Regions from separate parts of the Mesorhizobium sp. M1004 genome, predicted to be linked through region 1. Evidence: riboswitches for the same ligand, from Rfam matches in the RefSeq annotation. Region 1 holds a riboswitch; each other region holds the start of a gene.
What was found. Region 1 has a riboswitch for thiamine pyrophosphate ahead of thiB (thiamine ABC transporter substrate binding subunit). Riboswitches for the same ligand answer to the same signal wherever they lie in the genome.

Region 1 (5,833 bases):
CCGAGCCGCACCGAGCCGGCGTCGGGCTTCATCTCGCCGGTAAGCATCTTCAACAGCGTCGTCTTGCCGGCCCCGTTCGGCCCGACAAGGCCGACGCGATCGCCGCGCTGGATGCGGGTCGAGAAGCTTTTGACAACGGTGAGGTCGCCAAAGCTCTTTTCGATGTTCTTGGCCTCGATCACCAGCTTGCCGGATTCGGCGGCGTCGCTGGCCACCATGGTGGCCGAGCCCTCGGCGCCGCGATGGCCGCGAAAACGCTGGCGCATGGTCTGCAGTTCGCCCAGGCGGCGCATGTTGCGTTTGCGGCGAGCCGTCACGCCATAGCGCAGCCAATGCTCCTCGCGCACGATCTGGCGGCCGAGCTTGTGCTGTTCGCGCTCTTCCTCTTCCAGCACAAGGTCGCGCCATTCCTCGAAATGGCCAAAGCCCTTGTCGAGGCGGCGGGTCTGGCCACGGTCGAGCCAGACAGTGGCGCGCGAGACGCGTTCGAGGAAGCGACGGTCGTGCGAGATGACGATCAGCGCCGAAGACGTCCGGACGAGCTCCTCTTCCAGCCATTCGATGACCGACAAATCGAGATGGTTCGTCGGCTCATCAAGCAGCAGAATATCGGGTTCGGGCGCCATGACGCGGGCAAGTGCTGCGCGGCGCGCCTCGCCGCCGGAGAGATCGTTGGGGTTCTCCGTGCCGGCGAGGCCGAGATGCTCCATCAGATATGTGGCGCGGTAGGGATCGTCGGCAGGCCCAAGCCCGGCCTCGACATAGGCGCGCACATTGGCAAAGCCGTCCATGTCGGGCATTTGCGGGAGATAGCGCACCGTTGCCGAAGGCTGGCGGAAGACCTCGCCGTCTTGCGGCTCGATCAGACCAGCAGCAATCTTCAGGAGCGTCGACTTGCCGGAGCCGTTGCGGCCGACGAGCGCGATCTTGTCACCGGCGGACGCCGTCAGTTCGGCGCCATCGAGCAGCGGCGTGCCGCCAAAGGTCAGTCTTATGCCGTCGAGGTTGAGAAGGGGCGGGGCCATGTCAGCTTTCAGGCAAGGGGTAGGGGTGGGCGAGCAGCAGCGCGCGGCCATGGCCGAGCGCGATTTCGAGGCCGCCCCCGGTCGTGTTGGACTTGACCTCGTTCGAGATGGTCAGCGACGAGCCGAACACGACCTCGACATGGTCGAGCGGCCACTTCGCGCCGGACACGGTGAGGCCCGAAAGATCGGAAAAGCCGAGCACCGAAAACAGCGTTCCGTCGGCATAGTCGAAGCCGGCCTTGCCAGGCAGCAGAGGGGCGCCTTCCTGCGCTCCGCTGGTCAACAGCAATTTTGTGCCGGCCTCGGCCAGCCGCAGGCTGAGCGCCAGATGGAGGAAGGCGTGGTCGGCGCGCTTGCCGCCGAAAGCGCCGGCCAGCACCAGGCTGGTGGCGCCGCGTTCCAATGCCGCCGCGATCGCCAGTTCGCCATCGGTCTTGTCCTTTTCGGGAGGAAACACCTCCCGCGGCACGGCGGCGAGATCGGCAGGCAGGTCCGCCGGCACGGAATCGAAATCGCCGACCCACAGCTCCGGCATCACGCCGAGCAGGCGGGCATGACCGATGCCGGCGTCGGCGGCGATGACGCGCGTGCCCGCGACCTGGCGGTCGAGCCGCGGCGTGCGGACGAGATCGCCGCCAAGCAGGATGGTGAATGTGCTCATATCCGCTGGCCCTTACCAGCCCCGCCGACGAAACGGAAGGCCGAGCGGCACCGTCACGCTTTGTTGGAGCATGATCTTTTTCCGGAAACGGATTCCACTTTCCGGGATCATGCTCGGGCAAACTTCCACTTGCGTGGCACCTTGGCCGGGCCTATGTGTCGAAACGCTCTAACGGGGTGCCGGACGCGATCTTCGCGGACCGGCTGAGAGGCAGTCTCGCCAACCCGCTGAACCTGATCCGGTTTGTACCGGCGGAGGGATTAGACGCTTCGGACAGCCCGACGCCTCAATTCCTTTCAACACGAATGAAGGAGGCGCCGATGCGCATGTTTTTGTCCCGTCTTGTCCCAGCGCTGGGGCTTGCTGTTTCGCTACTGGCAAGCTCTGCGTCCGCGCAGGAAAAACTCACGATCTATACCTATGAGAGTTTCACTGCCGACTGGGGTCCGGGCCCCCAGGTGAAGAAGGAATTCGAGGCCGAGTGCGGCTGCAGCGTCGACTTCGTCTCGGTGGCCGACGGCGTCGCGCTGCTCAACCGCGTCAAGCTCGAAGGTGCCTCGACCAAGGCCGATATCGTGCTTGGTCTCGACACCAACCTCACCGCGGAAGCCAAGGCTTCCGGCCTGTTTGTCCCACATGGCGCGGTGGCTGAAAACAACGTGCCGGGCGGCTGGAGCGACGACACTTTCGTGCCCTATGATTATGGTTATTTCGCCGTCGTCTACGACACCGAAAAGCTGAAGAGCCCACCGAAGAGCCTGAAGGAACTGGTCGAGGGCGATGCCGCCGACAAGATCGTCATCCAGGATCCGAGGACGTCGACGCCGGGCCTCGGCCTGCTGCTGTGGGTCAAGTCGGTCTATGGCGACAAGGCGCCGGAAGCCTGGGCGAAACTCAAGGGCAAAGTGCTGACGGTGACGCCGGGCTGGAGCGAGGCCTACGGCCTGTTCACCAAGGGCGAGGCGCCGATGGTGCTTTCCTATACGACGTCGCCGGCCTACCACATGGTGGCCGAGAACACCGGGCGCTACCAGGCGGCCTCGTTCGAGGAAGGCGAGTATCTGCAAATCGAGGTCGCCGGCATCACCACCACGGGCGCGAAGAATCCGCTGGCGGCGAAGTTCCTGGCCTTCATGACCGGGCCGAAATTCCAGGATGTCATTCCGGAGACCAACTGGATGTTCCCGGCCGGGAAAACCGACAAGCCGCTCAATCCGGCTTTTGATAGGCTGGTCAAGCCGGCGAAGACCTTGCTGTTCAGCCCGGAAGAGGTCGCGGCAAATCGCAAGGCCTGGGTGGATGAATGGCTGGCGGTGATGAGCAAGTAGATTTGGCTGTATAGTCAAAAGATGAGTGCTCTACGGCGCCCCCCTCTGTCCTGCCGGACATCTCCCCCACGAGGGGGGAGATTGGCCTTTACGTTGACTTTCGCCAATCTCCGAAGCTGCAGGAATGAGCGGAGCGCTAAAACCGCCAATCTCCCCCCTCGTGGGGGAGATGTCCGGCAGGACAGAGGGGGGCGCGAAGGAACGCGACGCCCGGTAAAGAGTGCAACGCTCTGACCCCCGCATCACGGCCGGCATTGTCGCGCTTGCGGCAATCGCGCTGCTGATCGGTGGCGCCTTCGCCGGCCTTATCCGGGAAGGCGCGCACGACCTTTCCGGCGCCGCGTCCGCCTTTGACCTCTATCTCGTGCGCGTTGTCCGCTTCACGCTCTGGCAGGCTGCGCTCTCGACTCTGCTTTCCGTCGTACCGGCGCTGTTCGTCGCCCGCGCGCTGTCGCGGCATCCGCGCTTCTTCGGACGCGGCTTCATCCTGCAGCTGTTTACTGTGCCCCTTGCCTTGCCGGCGATTGTCGCAGCGCTGGGCATACTGGCGCTCTATGGCCGCGCCGGTTATTTCGCCGCGATCGGTGGCCAGAGCTGGCCCGACATCTATGGGCTGCCAGGCATCCTCGTCGCCCACGTCTTCTTCAACCTGCCGCTGGCCACCCGGCTGTTCCTCGAAGCGCTGGGAACGGTGCCGGCCGATCAATGGCGGCTGGCGAGCCAGCTCGGCATGGGGGCGAGGCCAGCCTTCCGGCTGATCGAGTGGCCGGTGCTGCGCGCCGCGCTGCCGGGCGTCGCCGGGCTTGTCTTCATGCTTTGCATCACCTCCTTCACCATCGTGCTGATCCTCGGCGGCGGGCCGGCGGCGACGACGCTGGAAGTCGCCATCTATCAGGCGCTGCGTTTCGACTTCGATCCGGCGCGAGCGGTGACGCTGACGGTGCTGCAGATCGCGCTGACTTTTGCCGTCATGCTGGCGCTGACGCGGCTCGGCGCCAATGTGACCGGCGACGCCAATTTGCCTGTCGCGCCGCGCCGCTATCACTTGGCCGGCAAAGCAGAAACAGCGTTCAACGCCGTCCTGATCGTGCTCGCCTTGCTGTTCGTCGCCGGACCAATGGCGGCCACCGTCGCGTCCGGCCTCGACGCCGATCTCGGCCGGTTGGCGGGCGAGAGTGCCGTGCGTCAGGCGACGCTGACCAGCGCCGGTCTCGCCTTCTCGGCGGCGCTACTTTCGGTGGCGCTGTCGCTGTCGCTGATCATGGCGCGTCGGGCATTGTCGCTGCGCCGCCGGTCCAGTGCCCGTTCATTGCTCGAGCATGCCACCGACACCGGCGCCGGCTTCGTCCTCGTCGTGCCGCCGGTCGTCATCGGCGCCGGCTGGTTTCTCCTGCTGCGCACGGTCAGCGATGTCTTTGCCATCGCGCCGGTCATGGTCGTCACCGTCAATGCGGTGATGGCGATGCCCTTTGCCATCCGCGCGATGCGCCCGGCCTATGATGCGGCCAGCGAGCGCCACGAAAAGCTGTGCGCGCAGCTCGGCATTGCGGGCTGGAACCGGCTGCTTCTGGTCGACTGGCCATCGCTCCGGCGGCCGCTGGCCACCGGCTTTGCCTTCGCCGTGGCGCTGTCGCTCGGCGATCTCGGCGTCATCGCGCTGTTCGGCAGCGATTCGGTGCAGACCTTGCCCTATCTCCTGCTGGCGCGCATGGGCAGCTATCGCACGGCCGATGCTGCCGGGCTGGCTTTGCTGCTCGGGGCGGTCTGCCTTGCATTGGTGGTCGCGGCAGACTGGCTGGGACGGGGAGAGAGATCGTGACGTCCGCTGTGGAGAAAGGCACGACTGTCCGGCTGGACAAGGTCTCGTTCAGCTATGGCGAAACGTCATTCCTGTTCGATGTCGAATTCGATACATCTAAGATCACCGCCATCATGGGGGCAAGTGGTTCGGGCAAATCGACCTTGCTCAATCTGGTGGCTGGTTTCGAGACGCCGGAGTCCGGTCGTGTGCTGATCGGCGCCGCCGATGTCGGCGCCGAGCCGCCTTCGGCGCGGCCGGTATCGATGGTATTCCAGGAAAACAATCTGTTTGCTCATCTCTCGGTGGAGAAGAATGTCGGGCTCGGCCGCTCGCCATCGCTCAACCTGACCGACGCCGATCGCGCCGCAATCGCCGAGGCGCTTGACCGCGTCGGCCTGGCCGGCAAGGAAATGCGCCTGCCCCGCGAACTCTCCGGCGGCGAAAGGCAGCGCGTGGCGCTCGCCCGCGTTCTGGTGCGCGACCGGCCAGTGCTGCTGCTCGACGAGCCGTTCGCTTCGCTCGGGCCAGCACTGCGCGACGACATGCTCGACCTGGTGGCCGGCGTTCATGCCGAGCGGGCGATGACGGTGCTGTTCGTCACGCATCAGCCGGAAGACGCTCGCCGTATCGGCGAGCAGATGGTTTTTCTGGACAATGGCAGGGTTGCCGCGACGGGACCTGCCGCCGATTTTTTCGACGGCACTGGCCCTGAAGCGTTTCGGCGCTATATCGGCGCAAGTTCGGGCGGATCACGCGATATTGCCCGGAAGCGGACATAATTTACGACCAAACCGGCTACAGGTGATGTGGCGCTTGCTTGCCATGGTCCAGTCGATGTGGCTAGGTCCGCTTAGTACTGGTCCGGCACGAGCCGTGATTTGCCCCTACAGCGCCGCACCCGGCCGGATGCGTAAACGCTGTAGGTTTTTTGATGTGTGCAGGATTGCCAACGAAAACCGATTTTTCGCTGGCGCGGACCCCGGTCCAAATCATGCGCCGAGAGCTGAAGGAACGCCGT
Region 2 (5,833 bases), on a different contig from region 1:
AAGTGCCCGTCGACGAGCATCTTCAGCGAAGCGTGGATCAGCGCCGGGTCGGTCAGCGCATCCCTGTTGGAAGCGATCAGCAGATCGCCGGCTTCCTGCGGGTGATCGCAGGCAAATTGGTAGCCGCGCCGCGTTGCCTCGACGAAGGCCGATGCGGCCTTCGGGTTTGCCTGGAGATATGCATTGCTGGAGGCGATCAAGGTGGTGTGCTCGTCGGGCACGCCGTAATCGGCGTAGCGGAAGCCGCGCTGCCTGACGCCTTTCAACTCGGCAGCGACGCCTTCCCAGGTCGAGACCTCCAGCGTGAAGTCGACCGAGCCGTTGGCCAGCGCCTCATAGGCCGAGGTGCCGAGCGTCACCGTCTCGAAAACGCCCTTGCCGCCATCGTGGCGGATGATGGTCGAGATCAGCGTGTTTTCCCAGGCGCTGCCGAAGCCGCCATAGGTCAGACCGTCGAGATTCCTGGGACTCTTGATCTCGCCGCGATCCGCGTTGAAGACCAACCGGCCGGTCTCCTGCTGGACCACGGCGTAGACCGCCTTAAGATCGGCGCCGGCAGCCCGCTGGGTAAACAGGCCGACGCCGGCAATGCCGAAATCGGCGATGCGGTTGGCGACCAGCGTGCCGGCGCCAGTATCGCCATAGGGCAGGATCTCAACATCGAGCCCGGCCTCGTTGTAGAATCCTTTGTCGCGGGCAACGAACAGGCCGACATGGTTGGTGTTGACCGTCCAGTCGAGCGCGACGGTGATTTTTTGCGCAGCCGCATGAGCGCGCGAGGCCAGCGGCAATCCGGCGGCCAGCGTCAGCAGCAAAGCCTGCCGGCGTGTGAATTCGGTCATGAAAAACTCCTTTGAGCGGTCTGCGGAAACAAGCCCCGGTCAGTCCCGGGATTGAGCAGCGTGTCGAGGATGTCGGCTTCGAGCGCGGCGGCCTGGCGCGCGGCATCGCTGCCGGTGGTGCGCGGGCGCGGCAGCGGCACGGCAATCTCGCCGATGATGCGGGCCGGCCGCGCCGACATCAGATAGATTCGATCGGAGAGGTAGACGGCTTCGCGCACGTCATGGGTGATCAGCAGCGCGGTCCAGCGGTGGCGCTGCCACATGCCTTCCAGCCAGCGCTGCATACCCGCGCGGGTCAGTGCATCCAGCGCGCCAAAGGGCTCGTCGAGCAGCAGCATGTCGCGCTGCTGCACCACGGTGCGCAAAAGGGCGGCGCGCTGGCGCATGCCGCCGGAAAGCTCGGCCGGCCAGGCGCGCTCGAAACCGGCAAGGCCGAACTCAGCGAACAATGGCGCAACGGACGCGCGCGCCTCGCGGCGCTTCATGCCCTGCACCTCCAGCCCCAGCGTCACATTGTCGATGACGCGTCGCCACGGCATCAGCGCGTCGCGCTGCGGCATGAAGGCGAAGGGGCTGCCCTGCAATGGCGCGCCGTCGAAGCGCATGTCGCCCTCGCCTTTCAGCGCGCCGGTCAGCAACTGGAACAGCGTCGACTTGCCGGCGCCGGAAGGGCCGAGGATGGAGACGAACTCGCCGGCCGCGACATGAAGCGAAATGCCGGCGAGCACCTCAAGCGCGCCGAAGTTCTTCCTGATGTCCCGGAGTTCGAGCCGCGTCATTGACGGTTCTCTTCTGCAGCTTCAACCTTGCGGTCGCGGCTTTCGCTCCCTGCATTCTCCCAAGGCATGGCGAAGCGCTGGACGAGCACCGCAATGGCGAACAAGACAAGCGTGAGCGCGGCGCTGACGGCGACCGCGGCGAGCACCAGATCGGGCCGAAAGTTGTTCTTGGCATTGAGCATGTAGATGCCCAGCCCCTTCGCCGCCCCCGCATATTCGGCGAAGATCGCGCCGACGACGGCATAGGTGATGGAGATGCGCAGCCCGGCGAAGAAATAGGGCAGCGCCGAAGGCAGGCGCGCCAGCCAGAAGATACGCCAGCGCCCTGCCCCCATGGCGGCGAGCATCTGCGAAATCTCCTTGCTGGTCGCAGCAAAACCTTCGACCAGCGCGACCATCATCGGGAAGAAGGTGACGAGCGCCACAAGCAGGATCTTTGGCATCAGCCCGAAGCCGAACCACAGCACGATGAGCGGCGCGATCGCGACCAGCGGCAAGGTCTGGCTGACGATCAGCAGCGGAAACAGCGCGCGGCGCAGCGGGGCCCAGAAATCGACCAGCGCCGAAAACACGAAGGCAGCGACCAACGAGCAGGCGAAGCCGGCTGATGTGGCGCGGATGGTGGGCAGCGTGTTGTCGGCCAGGGCGGCGCGATGCTCCCAGGCCTGCTGCAGCACGCGCGACGGCGCCGGCAGCACGGTGGGGGCGACACCGCCATAGCGGGCGTAGAGCTCCCAGGCCGCGAGGAGCAGGGCGAAGGCGAAGGCGGCGGGGATGGTCTTGGCGATGCCGGCGGCTAATCTCCCCCCTCGAGGGGGAGATGTCGCCGAAGGCGACAGAGGGGGTCGTCTCGCATAGAGCGCCCACGCCTTGCCGATGCGAAAAGGACGTCGGCGCTCCACGCGCTGGGACCCCCTCTGGCCTGCCAGCCATCTCCCGCTCGAGGGGGGAGATTCGTGGGCATCGCGGTCTTCGCCAATCGCCAATGGCTCCCCTCCTCTTTGTGCTGAGGGGTCAGAGGCATCTCCTCCACGCAATGGGTCAGATAAACCAGCCACGGCAATATCCTCAAGGAACGACGCTTGAGCCGCGGCTCAGACGGCGCTCGGGCTGTTCGCCGAGATCGTGATGTCGAGGGTGACGTGGCCGGCGCCGGGGCCGAAGCGGCAGAAGGCCTCGTTGAGCGTGGCAAACACGGCACCGGCATCGCCACGCAATTTGGTGCAGAAGTTCTTTGAGCGCTCAAAGACGCCGGACTGTTTCAGGAAATCGATGCAGCCGTAGATCTCGTCCATATGGTCGCCCGTGCCCATAACGTAGAGCGAGAACTGCGCCGCCGCCGGCTGGCCGGTCGACGGCGTGGCCTGGACAGCGCGGATCGCGGCGATCTTGCGCTCGTCCAGCGGAATGGCGGGGCCGCCGGTCTCGTCGGAGCGGCAGATCGGATCGTCGGGCTCGCCCGGACAGCCGCGCGAGACCGCCGCCGAAAGCACGCAGTGCTTGCCGCTTTTGGCCGCCGCGACGAACAGGTCGCGCATGGCGGGAAACAGCACCTCGGGCGGCCCGACCATAAGCGTCGAGATGTCGTCGATCTCGATCCGCAGCCGGTCGCGCCACGGATCGAGCGCGCCGAGCGCGCCAAGGATGACGCCGACGAAATCGTCGGTCATGGGATAAAGGGAAATCTGTGCGCCTGAAAACATCGCCCGCCTCGCTCCGCTGGTATTATCCAGATCAGCTTTAGGGTCCGAAGGCTTGCCGCCCTCATCTCAGCCCCGACCATACGGAGCACCCCTGTGGATGAGCGGGTTAAAGCACCGTTCGCGGCATTGGGGAAGCCGTTTGTTGAGGCACTGCGGCAAAGTGTTTTGGGCCAGACGTGCCGGGCGCCCCGGGCGTTAACAGACGACTCGTTGCGTTATAAGGTTTCCACGAACTTCTTATAACTGCGTTGAAATTCAAGCTGATAAACGTAATTATAAGAAAACGGCAGAGACTCCGCGCAGCCCTTACGGTTTCTGGATTTCCTTATCCGCGACCCCATCCGGACTGTGCTCCTGCATCGCTCGGGCTTGCCTGTGCTGGTCCCCTCGCCCCAGCGCTACGCCATCCACAAGCTGATCGTCGCCTCGCGACGCGGGCCGAGCGCTGGCGCCAAGCGGGAGAAGGATCTCCATCAAGCGCGCCTGCTGACCCAAGCGCTCGAAGCCACGCGTCGCCAGGACGACCTTGCCTTCGCCTTCATGGAAGCGTGGGACAAGGGCGAAAACTGGCGCGAGACGATCCGGCGCGGCCTGAACCTGTTCGACGCCGACACGAGGGAAACAGTCAACACCATCCTGGGAAAATCCCTCCGCGAAATTGGTGCGAGTCCTGAAGGATTCACGATACGTGATTAGCTGAAGCGACCGCTGCTATATTCATTGTCATCGTCCCAACTGTACGAAATTGGCTTGACGCTCATTCGTACATAAAGTACGATATCTCTTTTCGCAGAGAGGAATGTCCTTGAGCACAGCGAACCATGTTGCCTTCGCCGATCTCTCTCGTCCTTTGCCGTCATCTCCGTCGTTGCCGCCGCCTTTATTGCCGCCCCCTTTGTTGCCCTTGTCATTCGATCAGTGCCAACGCCTCGCCGGGGCCTGGCGAATGGCCAGCCAGGACATCGCCGACGACATCCGCTTCATCCGCCAATATCTGAAAGTCGTTGCCGAGAAGGACGAGAGGCTGTCGACCGGCACCCTTGTTCACAGCCGCGCCTATGTAGAGGCCTGCGCCGGCTGGCTGCCACAGACCGTGACGCGCTATCTGCGCCACCTGCGCCAGATCACCGAATGCGAACTGGCCATGACAGCTGCCGGCATTTGCTTTGCGCTGTCGAGTTATGCCTGGGAGGCATGAGGGCGCCTGTCGCCAAACACAAGGAATTGCGCTGCCCGTCGCAGGCGCAATTCGTCAGGTTGAGAGGCTCGGGCGGGCCTGAACGGCGGGCGCCAAGGATGGCCCGGCCAGCGAATTCCGGCCTTGCTTTATTTCGACTGGCCTTATTTCGACTTGGCCTTATTTCGATTTGGCTTTGCCGGACTTTGCGGCGGCAGGCTTCGCTGCCTTTGGCTTGGCGGCTGCCTTGGCGGGCTTGGCGTCAGCTTTCTTCGCCGCCTTTTTTGGCTTGGCGACCGCGCCATCGACTTCAGCCGTGGCCTGCTCCCAGTGTTCCTGATGCGCGCCTTCAGGCCGGCCGGCCTTTTCCCAGATCTCGTGCGCGCGCTGGCGAATGCGGTCCTGTTTGTCGTCCGTCACTTAAGCCTCCGTGGTTGGGTCCGGTCGGTTGGTCCAGATTCCACGAAAACATTAGCCGAAAATTCGGCCGGCGTCTTGAGTGACGAGACATCTCAGCGCGGGTCGGAAATCACCGCAACGCCGAGCAGCGCCGCTTTCTTGACGATCAGCCCCGCGAGGTCGGCATCCGAACGATCGGTGCCGGTGCGCTCCCGCAGGAGCGCGATCGCTTCCTTCATCGATAACAGCGCCGTGTTGCGCTCGGCCAGCAACTTGTCGCAACACGCCGCAACATTGGCGGAGTTCGGAGTCTCGACATGCGGCAACATGGCAATTCTCCTTTCATCATGTTCGTCATTCGGCCCTGCCGCCCTTTTGGGAAGAACGACAGGGCCGTATCACCGATGAATGGTTAGGTTATCGAGCGTTACTCGACCACCTCGACAATCCTGCGCGTGCCGGGGTCGACCAACACGGTATGGTTGTCGACGACGGCATATCTGTACTGAACGTCGGGAACCTCCTGCAGCTCGACAGTGTCAGGCAAGGCAGTGCCGACATTCAATTCGACGCCGAGCAGATTGACCGAGGCAAGCGGATGTTTCTTTACGTACTGGTGCACGACCGTGCGCTGTTCCGGGGTGATGATCACCTGCTGCTGTGCCGGCTGCGTGACGATGACCTCGTCGGCGGCGGCAATGCCGATACCAGCGATCATGGCGAGCCCGGCGACGGCGGGAATAAGGATGGTTTTCATCTTCGTCTCCTGTCGTTGTTGGCGAGCTCCGCCGTGTTCCCGCATGAGGCGAAAACAGCGCAGATCGAGGTGGCGGGCTCCTGGAGGCAAACGCAGCCGGTACGGTCTTGTTCCGCAAGCGGAGACTAAATTGATCGGCTTCCCGGTCATGCCAGCAGAACCCGCACCCGCAAGAT
Region 3 (5,833 bases), on a different contig from region 1:
GCGTCTTCCGGCATAACGACGTTGCGCATTTGCGGGAGCTTCTGCGCAGTGTAAATCCTGCAAGACCCAAGATCATTGTTTTTGAATCGGTATATTCAATGGACGGTGACATTTCACCGATCAAAGATATCTGTGACATGGCGGACGAATTTGGCGCAATGACGTTTCTGGATGAAGTTCATGCATCGGGAATGTACGGTCCGAAAGGCGCCGGCATTGCCGCGGCACTTGGCATCATGGATCGTCCAACCATCATCGAAGGGACGCTAGGTAAGGCGTTCGGCTCGATGGGGGGTTATGTGACCGGACCTGCCTCCATTGTTGACAGCATACGAAGCTTCTCGATCGGTTTCATTTTCACCACGGCGCTTGCGCCAGCCCTAGCGGCTGGTGCGCTGGCAGCGCTGCGCCATCTTCGCGATTCAGATTCAGAACGAATTGATCTGCACCGGAAAACGAAACTTTTAGTCGGATTGCTGAAAGAGGCGGGCATCCCCGTCATGCCGACCCGAAGCCACATCATTCCTGTGCTTATTGGTGATCCATTCCGTTGCAAGGAAGCGTCCCGCCAGCTTCTAGATCAGCATGGAATATACGTTCAGCCAATTCTGGCGCCGAGTGTTCCGGTGGGAACCGAGCGGTTCAGGGTGACGGTTACGCCTGCCCATAGTACGACAGATATTCGGACGTTCGTCGATGCGCTCAGGCAGGTTCTGCAGCGGGACAATCTTGGCAAGGCTGCCTAATGTAAATGCTGGGAACGACAGGGCGCGCAGCCTCAGACCTGATTATATCAGCCGGGCTCGCCGAGGTGGAAGCGGCGGTCCGCGATCCGGTTCTGACGCCCGATCGCATCTTCGAATGTCATCGGAAAGCAGTTCCGTAACCCGCAATGACAGCTTTCGCGATCTTAAATGATGTGACTCCATGATTGAATGGGGCCGTTTGACGACTCGCTGCTTACACATCGGGCCGGTTCCAGATTCAGGGCTCACCATGAGCCGGTATGACCAGAGCGCATGTTCTTGTGCTGCGAGTTTGATGTGGCTTGGCGTGCCCTACCCGAGGGGTAGGTCACGCCCAGGCCCACGGGATCACACACCAACCCCAGCTAACCTGGTTTGAACGGAGCAAGCCTCCGACGCCGCCCTAATCAACAACGCTGCAACAGATCCTTCAAATCAATTTACAAGATTTTTACAACCGTCAGTCGTTGACAATGGTACGGCACCGCGAGTCTGAGGTCCGGCACGGCCATAAAAGTGACGCCGGTACCCTCGGACCGCCGCCAGCACGCAACATCGGGATTAACAGCAATGGTAAGAAGAAGAGCGCTCATATTGGTCGAAGGCCATAGGGGTACTGGTCAGCTATACGTCCAAGCGGCTCAGTGTCTTGGTCTTCATCCAATTACTCTGACGGCTGATCCACCTCGGTACGACTATCTTTCGGCGGAAAACGTTGAGGCAATCCGTGTCGACACTGGCAATCTCGAAGCGTTGGTCCGCGAATGTTCGCGGCTGCGTGCTACCCACGACATTGCTGGCATTACTGGCTTTGCCGGGGACCATGAATCGATCTATGCGACAGTTGGCAAGCTTTGCCGGCATTTCGATCTACCGGGACCGAACCCTGAATCGATTGAACGAAGCTGCGACAAATTCAAGCAACGCCAACTCCTCGCGCAGGCCGGCGTTCCAATACCGGCTTATCGGTTGGCAACGAATGCGGCGGAGGTAGAAAGCTCGGCTGCAGAGATCGGCCTGCCCGTGATTCTTAAGCCGGCAGTAGGCAGCGGCAGCATCGGTGTCCGATTGTGCCGCAGCCTCGAAGACGTAGCCGAACATACGACCTATCTATTGGGCGGAAAGCACATATGGCGGTCTACACCGAAAATACTCGTCGAAGAATTCGCACAGGGCCCGTTCTATAGCATTAATGTTATGGGGAATGAGGTCGTTGCGATTTGCGCCAATGACTTTGGTCCCCTCCCCCATTTCGTCATACGTGAGGTGACATATCCGGCCCTGCTAACCGATCAGGAGCGTGAGCGCATCGCCGATGTTTCGCTGAGCTGTTTGCGGGCTCTCGGCCTTGGCTGGGGGCCAACTAACATTGAACTCCGGTGCACGAAACGCGGTCCAGTTGTCATTGAAGTCAATCCGCGTCTTAGTGGCGCGCCCGACCCTCAACTGGTCCAGTTAGCTTACGGTGTCGACCTCGTCACCGAGCACATCAAGCTTGTCATTGGCGAGGAATGGGATCTGCGCAAAAAGCATTCGCATACTGCGGCCGCGCGATTCCTGCTTCCTGATCAAGATGGCACCCTGGACTGGATTGGTGGCGACACTCAGGCAGCTGCTATATCAGGTGTGGCCGAGGTCAAATTGAATGTTGAACCCAAGACACCGATCGTCAGGAAGGGGGATTTCCGAGACTGGATTGGACATGTCATTGCCACTTCGCCCAGCCGTGCTGAAACCGAGGGCGCCCTTCAGCGAGCCGTCGACTTGATCGATTGGTCGATCACCCCTTTTCCGGCGACAATAGGAGGTGATCGAGAGCACGATGTTTGTGGGGCGTTCGGGCGGCCCACCAGTTCTGTTCCGATCAGGCATTGACGGCTTAAGATCCTTGAAACGCAGCAGTTCCGTCTACGTCAATGTCACACCAAGTTTGACGAGGCAAATGCAGCTTTGGCCACACCTGCCCTATCTCCCGCGGAACTTCTCCGCGACCCGTGGCGAGGCCGTCGGCCCAATTTGGGCCCAATTTGATTGCCGCCCACCGCCGCCGCAGGACGAACATGCGCTTGACAAGACAACCCCGGCCCGTTCAACTTGAGGCATTCACCAGGGGAGTCCCGGCAAGGGGCTGAGATACTGCTGGCTTTCGCGGCGCAGTGACCCGTTGAACCTGATCCAGTTCATACTGGCGTAGGGACGGTGCAAGCGCTTTGCGGGAGTTTACGCCCGAGGTCCTGTTTCGGCAGGTCGACAGAAGCGTCTTTTCATCCTTCCGGCACAGAACTGGGTCTCCAATGCATGAGCAAAGGAGCCTCAAGATGAATGCCCTTACCCCCGCCGTGTCGACGGGACCGCTGCCCGCCTCGCGGAAGATCCACAAGCCCGGCACCATCCACTTGCAGATCAAAGTGCCGATGCGCGAAATCGCCGTCCATCCGACAGCCGGCGAACCGCCCGTTACCGTCTACGATCCGTCGGGCCCCTATACCGATCCGGCTGTCGAAACCAGCATTGAAAAAGGCCTGGCCCGGCTTCGCCACGAATGGATCTTGGCCCGCGGCGATGTCGAGGACTGTGACGGCCGCCATGCCCGGCCGGAGGACAACGGCTTCGCGACGGGCGAACGCCTGACGCCGGAATTTCCCATCCGCCACCGACCGCTCAGGGCCAAAGCAGGCAAGGCGGTGACGCAGCTTGCCTACGCGCGCGCCGGCATCATCACACCCGAAATGGAGTTCGTCGCCATTCGCGAGAACCTTGGTCGCGAGATCCTGCACGGCAAGCTTGAGCGCGACGGCGAGGCTTTCGGCGCGACACTGCCCGATTTCGTCACGCCCGAATTCGTGCGTGACGAGGTGGCGCGCGGACGGGCGATCATCCCCGCCAACATCAACCATCCCGAGAGCGAGCCAATGATCATCGGCCGCAATTTCCTGGTCAAGATCAACGCCAATATCGGCAATTCCGCTGTCACCTCCTCGATGGCCGAAGAGGTTGAAAAGATGGTGTGGGCGATCCGCTGGGGCGCCGATACGGTGATGGACCTGTCGACCGGCCGCAACATCCACAACATCCGCGACTGGATCATGCGCAACGCGCCGGTGCCGATCGGCACGGTGCCGCTCTACCAGGCGCTCGAAAAGGTCGGCGGCATTGCCGAGGATCTGACCTGGGAGGTCTACCGCGACACGCTGATCGAACAGGCCGAGCAAGGCGTCGACTATTTCACCATCCACGCCGGCGTGCGGCTGCATTATATCCCGCTGACCGTTGACCGGGTCACGGGCATCGTCTCGCGCGGCGGCTCGATCATGGCAAAATGGTGCCTGCACCATCACCGGGAAAGCTTCCTCTACGAGCACTTCGCCGAGATCTGCGACATCGCCAGAGCCTACGACGTCTCCTTCTCGCTCGGCGACGGCCTTCGTCCGGGCTCGATCGCCGATGCCAACGACGCGGCGCAATTTGCCGAGCTGGAAACGCTTGGCGAGCTGACGCAGATCGCCTGGGCGAAGGATTGCCAGGTGATGATCGAAGGGCCCGGCCACGTGCCGATGCACAAGATCAAGCAGAACATGGACAAGCAGCTCGCCGTCTGCGGCGAGGCGCCGTTCTATACGCTTGGCCCGCTGACGACCGACATCGCGCCGGGCTACGACCACATCACCTCAGGCATCGGCGCCGCCATGATCGGTTGGTTCGGCACCGCCATGCTCTGCTACGTCACGCCGAAGGAGCATCTCGGCCTTCCCGATCGCAACGATGTCAAGATCGGCGTGATCACCTACAAGATCGCCGCCCACGCCGCCGACCTGGCGAAGGGCCATCCGGCAGCGAAAGTCAGGGATGATGCGCTTTCCCGCGCGCGCTTCGAGTTCCGCTGGGAGGACCAGTTCAACCTGTCGCTCGATCCCGAAACCGCGCGGTCCTTCCACGACCAGACCTTGCCCAAGGAGGCGCACAAGCTGGCGCATTTCTGCTCGATGTGCGGACCGAAATTCTGCTCCATGCGCATCTCTCACGACATCCGCGCCGAGGCACAGAAAGAGGGCATGGCGGCGATGGCGGCGAAATACCGCGAGGGCGGCGATCTCTACCTGCCGGCGGACGAGACCGGCGCACCGCTCATACCTCAGCCACGTGAGCGATCATGAAGGTCTTGGTCAAAGGGGCGGGCGTTGCCGGCCTCACCGCCGCCTTCGAATTCGCCGCACGCGGCGCGGCGGTTACCGTTGCCGAGACAAGGCCTGCCCTTGGGGGCAATGCGTCGTGGTTCGCCGGTGGCATGTTGGCGCCGTGGTGCGAGCGTGAAAGCGCCGAGCAGCCGGTGCTGGATCTCGGAAGCGACGCCGCCGACTGGTGGGACGCCGCAACGCCCGGCTTGGTAGCACGGCGGGGAACGCTGGTCTTGGCCGCGCCGCGCGATGCGGGCGAGCTCGACCGGTTCGCCAGCCGCACGACGGGCTATCGGCGCGTCGAGGAAGATGAAATTGCCTTGCTGGAGCCCGACTTAGCCGGCCGCTTCCGCCGCGGATTGCTCTTTCCCGATGAGGGCCATCTTGATCCGCGCCAGGCGATGGCAGCACTTCATGACAAGCTCGCGGCCACGGGGGTCGAGTTCCGCTTCGGCGCCGACGCCCAGCATGTTTTTGGTTTCGATCGTCAGATCGACTGTACGGGAATGGCGGCGCAAAATGACAGGTTGCGTGGCGTTCGCGGCGAAATGCTCACCCTGCGTATCCCTGATATCTCGCTGTCGCGCCCCGTCAGGCTGCTGCATCCGCGCTTTCCACTCTATGCAGTGCCGCGCACCGACCACCGTTTCATGATTGGTGCGACGATGATTGAAAGCCGGTCCGTCGGACCGGTTACGGCGCGTTCGATGATGGAACTGCTGGGCACCGCCTATGCCCTCCACCCGGCCTTTGGCGAGGCCGAGATCGTTGAAACCGGTGTCGGCGTCCGCCCAGCCTTTCCCAACAATTTGCCGCGCGTCGAAACCAAGGGTGAAATCATTGCGATCAACGGGCTCTATCGTCACGGTTTTCTCCTGGCTCCCGCCATGGCGCGCCAGGCTGCCGACCTGG
Region 4 (5,833 bases), on a different contig from region 1:
GCTTGTCATGAAGTGCTGCCATCGCCTGGCGCGGATCAAGATGGCCCTCAGCGGGGAAGAGCAATCCGCGGCGGTAGCGGCCGGCTAAGTCGGGCTCCAGCAAGGCAATTTCATCTTCCTCGACACGCCGATAGCCCGTCGTGCGGCTGGCGAACCGGTCGAGCTCGCCCGCATCGCGCGGCGCGGCCAAGACCAGCGTTCCCCGTCGTGCTACCAAGCCTGGCGTTGCGGCGTCCCACCAGTCGGCGGCGTCGCGTCCGAGATCCAGCACCGGCTGCTCGGCGCTTTCACGCTCGCACCACGGCGCCAACATGCCACCGGCGAACCACGACGCATTGCCGCCAAGGGCAGGCCTTGTCTCGGCAACGGTAACCACCGCGCCGCGTGCGGCGAACTCGAAGGCGACGGTGAGGCCGGCAACGCCGGCCCCTTTGACCAAGACCTTCATGATGGCTCACGTGGCTGAGGTATGAGCGGCGCGCCGGTCTCGTCCGCCGGCAGGTAGAGATCGCCGCCCTCGCCATATTTCGCCGCCATCGCCGCCATGCCCTCTTTCTGCGCCTCGGCACGGATGTCGTGAGAGATACGCATCGAGCAGAATTTCGGCCCGCACATCGAGCAGAAATGCGCCACCTTGTGCGCTTCCTTGGGCAAAGTCTGGTCGTGGAAGGACCGCGCCGTTTCCGGATCGAGCGACAGGTTGAACTGGTCCTCCCAGCGGAACTCGAAGCGCGCGCGGGAAAGCGCATCATCCCTGACTTTCGCTGCCGGATGGCCCTTCGCCAGGTCGGCGGCGTGGGCTGCGATCTTGTAGGTGATCACGCCGATCTTGACGTCGCTGCGATCGGGAAGGCCGAGATGCTCCTTGGGCGTGACGTAACAGAGCATGGCGGTCCCGAACCAGCCTATCATGGCGGCCCCAATGCCTGAGGTGATGTGGTCGTAGCCCGGCGCGATGTCGGTTGTCAGCGGTCCAAGCGTATAGAAGGGCGCCTCGCCGCAGACGGCGAGCTGCTTGTCCATGTTCGCCTTGATCTTGTGCATCGGCACGTGGCCAGGGCCCTCGATCATCACCTGGCAATCCTTCGCCCAGGCGATCTGCGTCAGCTCGCCGAGCGTCTCCAACTCGGCGAACTGCGCCGCGTCGTTGGCATCGGCGATCGAGCCTGGACGAAGGCCGTCGCCGAGCGAGAAGGAGACGTCGTAGGCTCTGGCGATGTCGCAGATCTCGGCGAAGTGCTCGTAGAGGAAGCTTTCCCGGTGATGGTGCAGGCACCACTTGGCCATGATCGACCCGCCGCGCGAGACGATGCCGGTGACCCGGTCGACGGTCAGCGGGATGTAATGCAGCCGCACGCCGGCGTGGATGGTGAAATAGTCGACGCCCTGCTCGGCCTGTTCGATCAGCGTGTCGCGGTACACCTCCCAGGTCAGATCCTCGGCAATGCCGCCAACCTTCTCGAGCGCCTGGTAGAGTGGCACCGTGCCGATCGGCACCGGTGCGTTGCGCACGATCCAGTCCCGGATGTTGTGAATGTTGCGGCCGGTCGACAGGTCCATCACCGTATCGGCGCCCCAGCGAATCGCCCAGACCATCTTTTCGACCTCTTCGGCCATCGACGATGTGACGGCGGAGTTGCCGATGTTGGCGTTGATCTTGACCAGAAAATTGCGACCGATGATCATCGGCTCGCTCTCGGGATGGTTGATGTTGGCGGGAATGATCGCCCGTCCGCGCGCCACCTCGTCGCGGACGAATTCGGGTGTGACGAAATCGGGCAGCATCGCGCCGAAAGCCTCGCCGTCGAGCTCAAGCTTGCCGTGCAGGATCTCGCGACCAAGGTTCTCGCGGATGGCGACGAACTCCATTTCAGGCGTGATGATGCCGGCGCGCGCATAGGCAAGCTGGGTCACTGCCTTGCCGGCCTTGGCCCTGAGTGGCCGGTTGCGGACGGGAAATTCCGGTGTCAGGCGCTCGCCCGCCGCGAATCCGTTGTCTTCCGGCCGAACATGACGGCCGTCATAGGCTTCGACATCGCCGCGTGCCGTAATCCATTCATGGCGAAGGCGGGCCAGGCCTTTTTCGATGCTGGTTTCGACAGTCGGGTCGGTATAGGGGCCCGACGGATCGTAGACGGTGATGGGCGGCTCGCCGGCCGTCGGGTGGACGGAGATTTCGCGCATCGGCACCTTGATGTGCGGATGGAGGACGCCAGACTTGTGGATTTTCCGTGAGGCAGGCAGCGGCCCTGTCGACACGGCGGGGGTGAGGGCATTCATCTTTAGGCTCCTTTGCTCATGCATTGGAGACCCAGTTCTGTGCCGGAAGGATGAAAAGACGCTTCTGTGGACCTGCCGAAACAGGACCTCGGGCGTGAACTCCCGCAGAGCGCTTGCACCGTCCCTACGCCAGTATGAACTGGATCAGGTTCAACGGGTCACTGCGCCCCCGAAAGCCAGCAGTATCTCAGCCCCTTGCCGGGACTCCCCTGGTGAATGCCTCAGGTTGAACGGGCCGGCGCGGCTTTGTCAAGCGCATTTGGCCCGCCCAATGTCAAATCAAACCAGGACCGCTTCGTCTTCTTGGCAATCTGGCATCTGCCCCTGCTCTGTTCCACATCCTATTTGGGTGCAAGGCCACCACTCAGCGGAACCCTCAAGAAGGAAACCGTCCAGATTTGGCTAGACTGCTCGACGATAAGTCCAGAGCTGTGCCGGCGGTATGTTGCGGACGACGAAGTCATAGTGGGAAACCACGTAACGGTCTGGCATCTTGATCACCGGCGACAGAGGTCCGTATGTGATCTGAATCACGGGCCGGCCGGCAGGAATACGGGCAAGTAGATCCTCAACCAGCGCGACACGCTGTTGCATTGGAAAGCTCAACAGCGGAACTGCACTTATAACACAATCGAACTGTTCACCGTTGCGCTCACCCAGAGCTTCGTCCAGCGCAAATGCGTCGCCCAATCTGAAGTCCACATTCGGGAAGCGTTGCACCAAGCCGTCGTAGAAAATCCTGGAATATTCGACTGAAACCAGCTGGCGCGGCTTGATTCCCCTAGCCAGGATCGCCTTTGTGATGACACCGGTTCCCGCGCCAAGCTCCAGAATCGGTAATCCTGACCGTGGGTTCACCACGCTTGCCATCCGGCGTGCAGCATAAACCGAAGTGGGAATAAGGGCTCCCACGCCCTTCTTGTCCTTTTGCCAGCCTTTGAAGAATTGGACTTCTTCCTCAAACCTTTTGCCGAGCCGCTCCCTCAGTCGCAAGATCATATCTTCTCCCTGCGTCAGCCGCTTACCCAACGTCATGAATTTGGCAAAGCGCGTTTTGGCCAATCTCGCCACCCTTTACAAGCCCGTTAAGACTGCTTGCCTGTCACGACGCGGTCAGCATGAATTGCCCCTCAACGCACTTTCATGTTTGCTGGGCCTATGTTTCGCCCTCGCCTGCTACCCGAAAAAAAGTTCCCGAGCTATGCGTATCTGCCCGGCAAATATCCGCATCCGGTGCGTGATGCCTTGGGCCACAGTTACCGATCAGATCCGGTGACCGTCGCCGTTGGCGAAGCGCTCGGCTCAGATGTGTTTCGATGGGGAATCGACCTTTTCAATCACGGCTACTACTGGGAAGCCCATGAAGCCTGGGAGCCTCTCTGGCAGGCTTCGAAACGAAGTGCTCAGCACCGCCTGTTCTTCAAGGGGCTGATCCTGTTGGCGGCGGCCGGCGTGAAGATCCGTGAGGGAAAGCGGGTCGCTGCGGCGCGCCATGCGACAAGAGCTGCAGGGCTTTTTCGTCAGGTGGGGAGTCCGGGCGGCCTGTTTGAGAAAGCGCTGGGAATGACACCTGCCGCGCTCGCTGAACATGCCCAAGCGATCGTAACTTACCCGGTTGTTCTGCGGGAGCCAAAGCCTGCCCGGCCTGAGCCCGTTTTCGATTTTGTTCTCGCACCAAAATCCAGGAGCGTCTGATCGGCAATTCAGTGGTCCAAGCTAACTTTGTCAGCAGGAAACGGAGCCTTTGAAAACCGCTCACCACCCGCATGCGTCACAAACAATAAGAGCGCAGTAATGTTCTATAGGCAACTCGCGGCCGCTTCGATGTCGATGGTCTTGAAGGTCGGGAGCTGACCGATCGCGCTCGTAGCCAATCGATTGATGGCAGAGATGCCGGCCAGGCTTCAATGACGGGGATGGCGAAAAGCTGAGTGCTCGGGCTTGCGGGCCGAGCTTGTCGGCCGCTCGATGGAAAGTGTCATTTGAGGTGGGGTCTCGCCCGCGTGCAGCTGAAAGACACGCTCGTCCAGTTCCTTGTCTACTTCCGTCAGACGATGATTGAGGCGAAGGTAGTCCGTCCAGGTCGGCGTGCGAAACGTTTCTGTCCAATGCATAGGCTTCTGCAAGTTCCGCTGGAGCGTCCAGTTCCGAGCACCGACGCGGCTGTGTACATGGCGCCGCTGCCGCATGAGGTCGAGGAAGGCCTCCAGATTTCTCTCGGCTATCAGATATTCGATCTTGACCACGATCGGGCCGCTCCTCGGCTTCAAATTGAGAGAGACAGCTGGGGCATCGAATTCCTCCAAGGGATCAGGCTCGGAGTCGCGGCGCTCTCGAAGCGGAAAGAGAACGCCGGCTGCAGCGACGATCAACAGGGCTCCAGCGGAACCCTCTAGCGCCCAGGTCAACGAATGGTTTTCGGCCACCGTGCCCCACACCCAGCTGCCGAGCGCGATGCCGCCGTCTATCAAAGCATAGTAGATCGAGATGGTGCGCCCCACGACCCAGCGCGGGCTCGCTAGCTGCACGCTCACACCAACCCCGGACCAGGCGGTCACCCAGCCCGCGCCGCCCAAGGCGAGTGCAATTGCCGCCACGGCAATCGAAGATGTCAGTGCCAGGGAGAGAGAACACGCCGCACAGGCCACGCAGGAGAGCCTCATCAGCCGCTCCTGCGACAAGCTCCGTCTGAACAGGCTGTTGGAGAGGCCGGCGAAGACGGCTCCGGTCCCGAAGCCGGCCATGAGCGCGCCATAGGCAAGCGGGCCTCCTCCCAGCTGGTCGCGGACAACCACCGGCAGCAGCGCCAGTATGGCGATGCTCGCCAGGCCAAAGAGGGTTCCGCGCGCGATCGCTGCCTTGATCTCCGATGACATCGCCGTGAACCGCAGCCCGTCATAAATTGCCGTCCTCATCGACTCGCGGGGAAGAGGGGAAGAACGAACCTTCCACTTGCAGCGCCAAATAGTAGCCAAGGGTACGAAATAGGTGAGCGTGGTTACGGCGAATGCCGCCATAAGGCCAAATGAGGCAACCACAATGCCGCCGAGCGCCGGACCCACAGTCCGGACGGTGTTGAAGCCAACAGAAAGCAGGGTGACGGCAGCGGGAACATCGCGTCGATCCACGATATCGCCAACCGACGCTTGCCAGGCCGGATCATTGAGAGCACCGCCGCTTGCGATCAAGAAGCTGAAGCCGAGGATCATCCACGGACTGACAAAGCCCAGCGCCACGGACGCGGTCAGCATCGCGGACGCAATCACCATAAGGCACCGACCGGCGAACATGACCCGGCGCCGGCTGAAATTGTCGGCGAGAGCCCCGGCAAAAACGGACAGGACGAAAGCGGGCAGGTTCGACGAAGCCTGCACCAGCGCAACCATCAGATCGGAAGTCGAGATCGTTGCCATCAGCCAGCTGATGGCAACAGTCTGCATCAACCAGCCGAGGCCTTGAAACCTGCGTCGCGAGCCAGATCGAACGAAAGGTGGGCTGCAGAAGTGGCCCAAAGGTCGTTGGTGCAGCCAAATCTTCGTTTGATCCAGCCACC

Region 2: it holds a riboswitch for thiamine pyrophosphate, as region 1 does, so the genes downstream of both, NKH54_RS15815 (YkoF family thiamine/hydroxymethylpyrimidine-binding protein) here and thiB (thiamine ABC transporter substrate binding subunit) in region 1, are expected to answer to the same signal.
Region 3: it holds a riboswitch for thiamine pyrophosphate, as region 1 does, so the genes downstream of both, thiC (phosphomethylpyrimidine synthase ThiC) here and thiB (thiamine ABC transporter substrate binding subunit) in region 1, are expected to answer to the same signal.
Region 4: it holds a riboswitch for thiamine pyrophosphate, as region 1 does, so the genes downstream of both, thiC (phosphomethylpyrimidine synthase ThiC) here and thiB (thiamine ABC transporter substrate binding subunit) in region 1, are expected to answer to the same signal.

What each region holds. Positions count from the first base shown of each region.
Region 1 covers NZ_JAMYNB010000003.1:114,624-120,456, forward strand. Annotated here, with positions in the region: gene NKH54_RS07460 (ABC-F family ATP-binding cassette domain-containing protein) at 1-1,025, opposite strand, end outside; gene NKH54_RS07465 (thiamine diphosphokinase) at 1,027-1,686, opposite strand; TPP riboswitch at 1,849-1,963, shown strand; gene thiB (thiamine ABC transporter substrate binding subunit) at 2,007-3,014, shown strand; gene thiP (thiamine/thiamine pyrophosphate ABC transporter permease) at 3,235-4,833, shown strand; gene thiQ (thiamine ABC transporter ATP-binding protein) at 4,830-5,594, shown strand.
Region 2 covers NZ_JAMYNB010000006.1:383,317-389,149, forward strand. Annotated here, with positions in the region: gene NKH54_RS15800 (ABC transporter substrate-binding protein) at 1-842, opposite strand, end outside; gene NKH54_RS15805 (ABC transporter ATP-binding protein) at 839-1,621, opposite strand; gene NKH54_RS15810 (ABC transporter permease) at 1,618-2,460, opposite strand; gene NKH54_RS15815 (YkoF family thiamine/hydroxymethylpyrimidine-binding protein) at 2,716-3,324, opposite strand; TPP riboswitch at 3,315-3,427, opposite strand; partial or broken gene NKH54_RS15820 (GSU2403 family nucleotidyltransferase fold protein) at 3,631-4,020, shown strand; gene NKH54_RS15825 (hypothetical protein) at 4,271-4,522, shown strand; gene NKH54_RS15830 (DUF2934 domain-containing protein) at 4,682-4,921, opposite strand; gene NKH54_RS15835 (hypothetical protein) at 5,014-5,229, opposite strand; gene NKH54_RS15840 (DUF1236 domain-containing protein) at 5,328-5,657, opposite strand.
Region 3 covers NZ_JAMYNB010000015.1:99,972-105,804, reverse strand. Annotated here, with positions in the region: gene hemA (5-aminolevulinate synthase) at 1-746, shown strand, start outside; gene NKH54_RS26730 (ATP-grasp domain-containing protein) at 1,317-2,621, shown strand; TPP riboswitch at 2,845-2,961, shown strand; gene thiC (phosphomethylpyrimidine synthase ThiC) at 3,065-4,900, shown strand; gene thiO (glycine oxidase ThiO) at 4,897-5,833, shown strand, end outside.
Region 4 covers NZ_JAMYNB010000012.1:136,595-142,427, forward strand. Annotated here, with positions in the region: gene thiO (glycine oxidase ThiO) at 1-448, opposite strand, end outside; gene thiC (phosphomethylpyrimidine synthase ThiC) at 445-2,280, opposite strand; TPP riboswitch at 2,384-2,501, opposite strand; gene pmtA (phospholipid N-methyltransferase PmtA) at 2,683-3,279, opposite strand; gene NKH54_RS24250 (DUF309 domain-containing protein) at 3,439-3,975, shown strand; partial or broken gene NKH54_RS24255 (MFS transporter) at 4,185-5,833, opposite strand, start outside.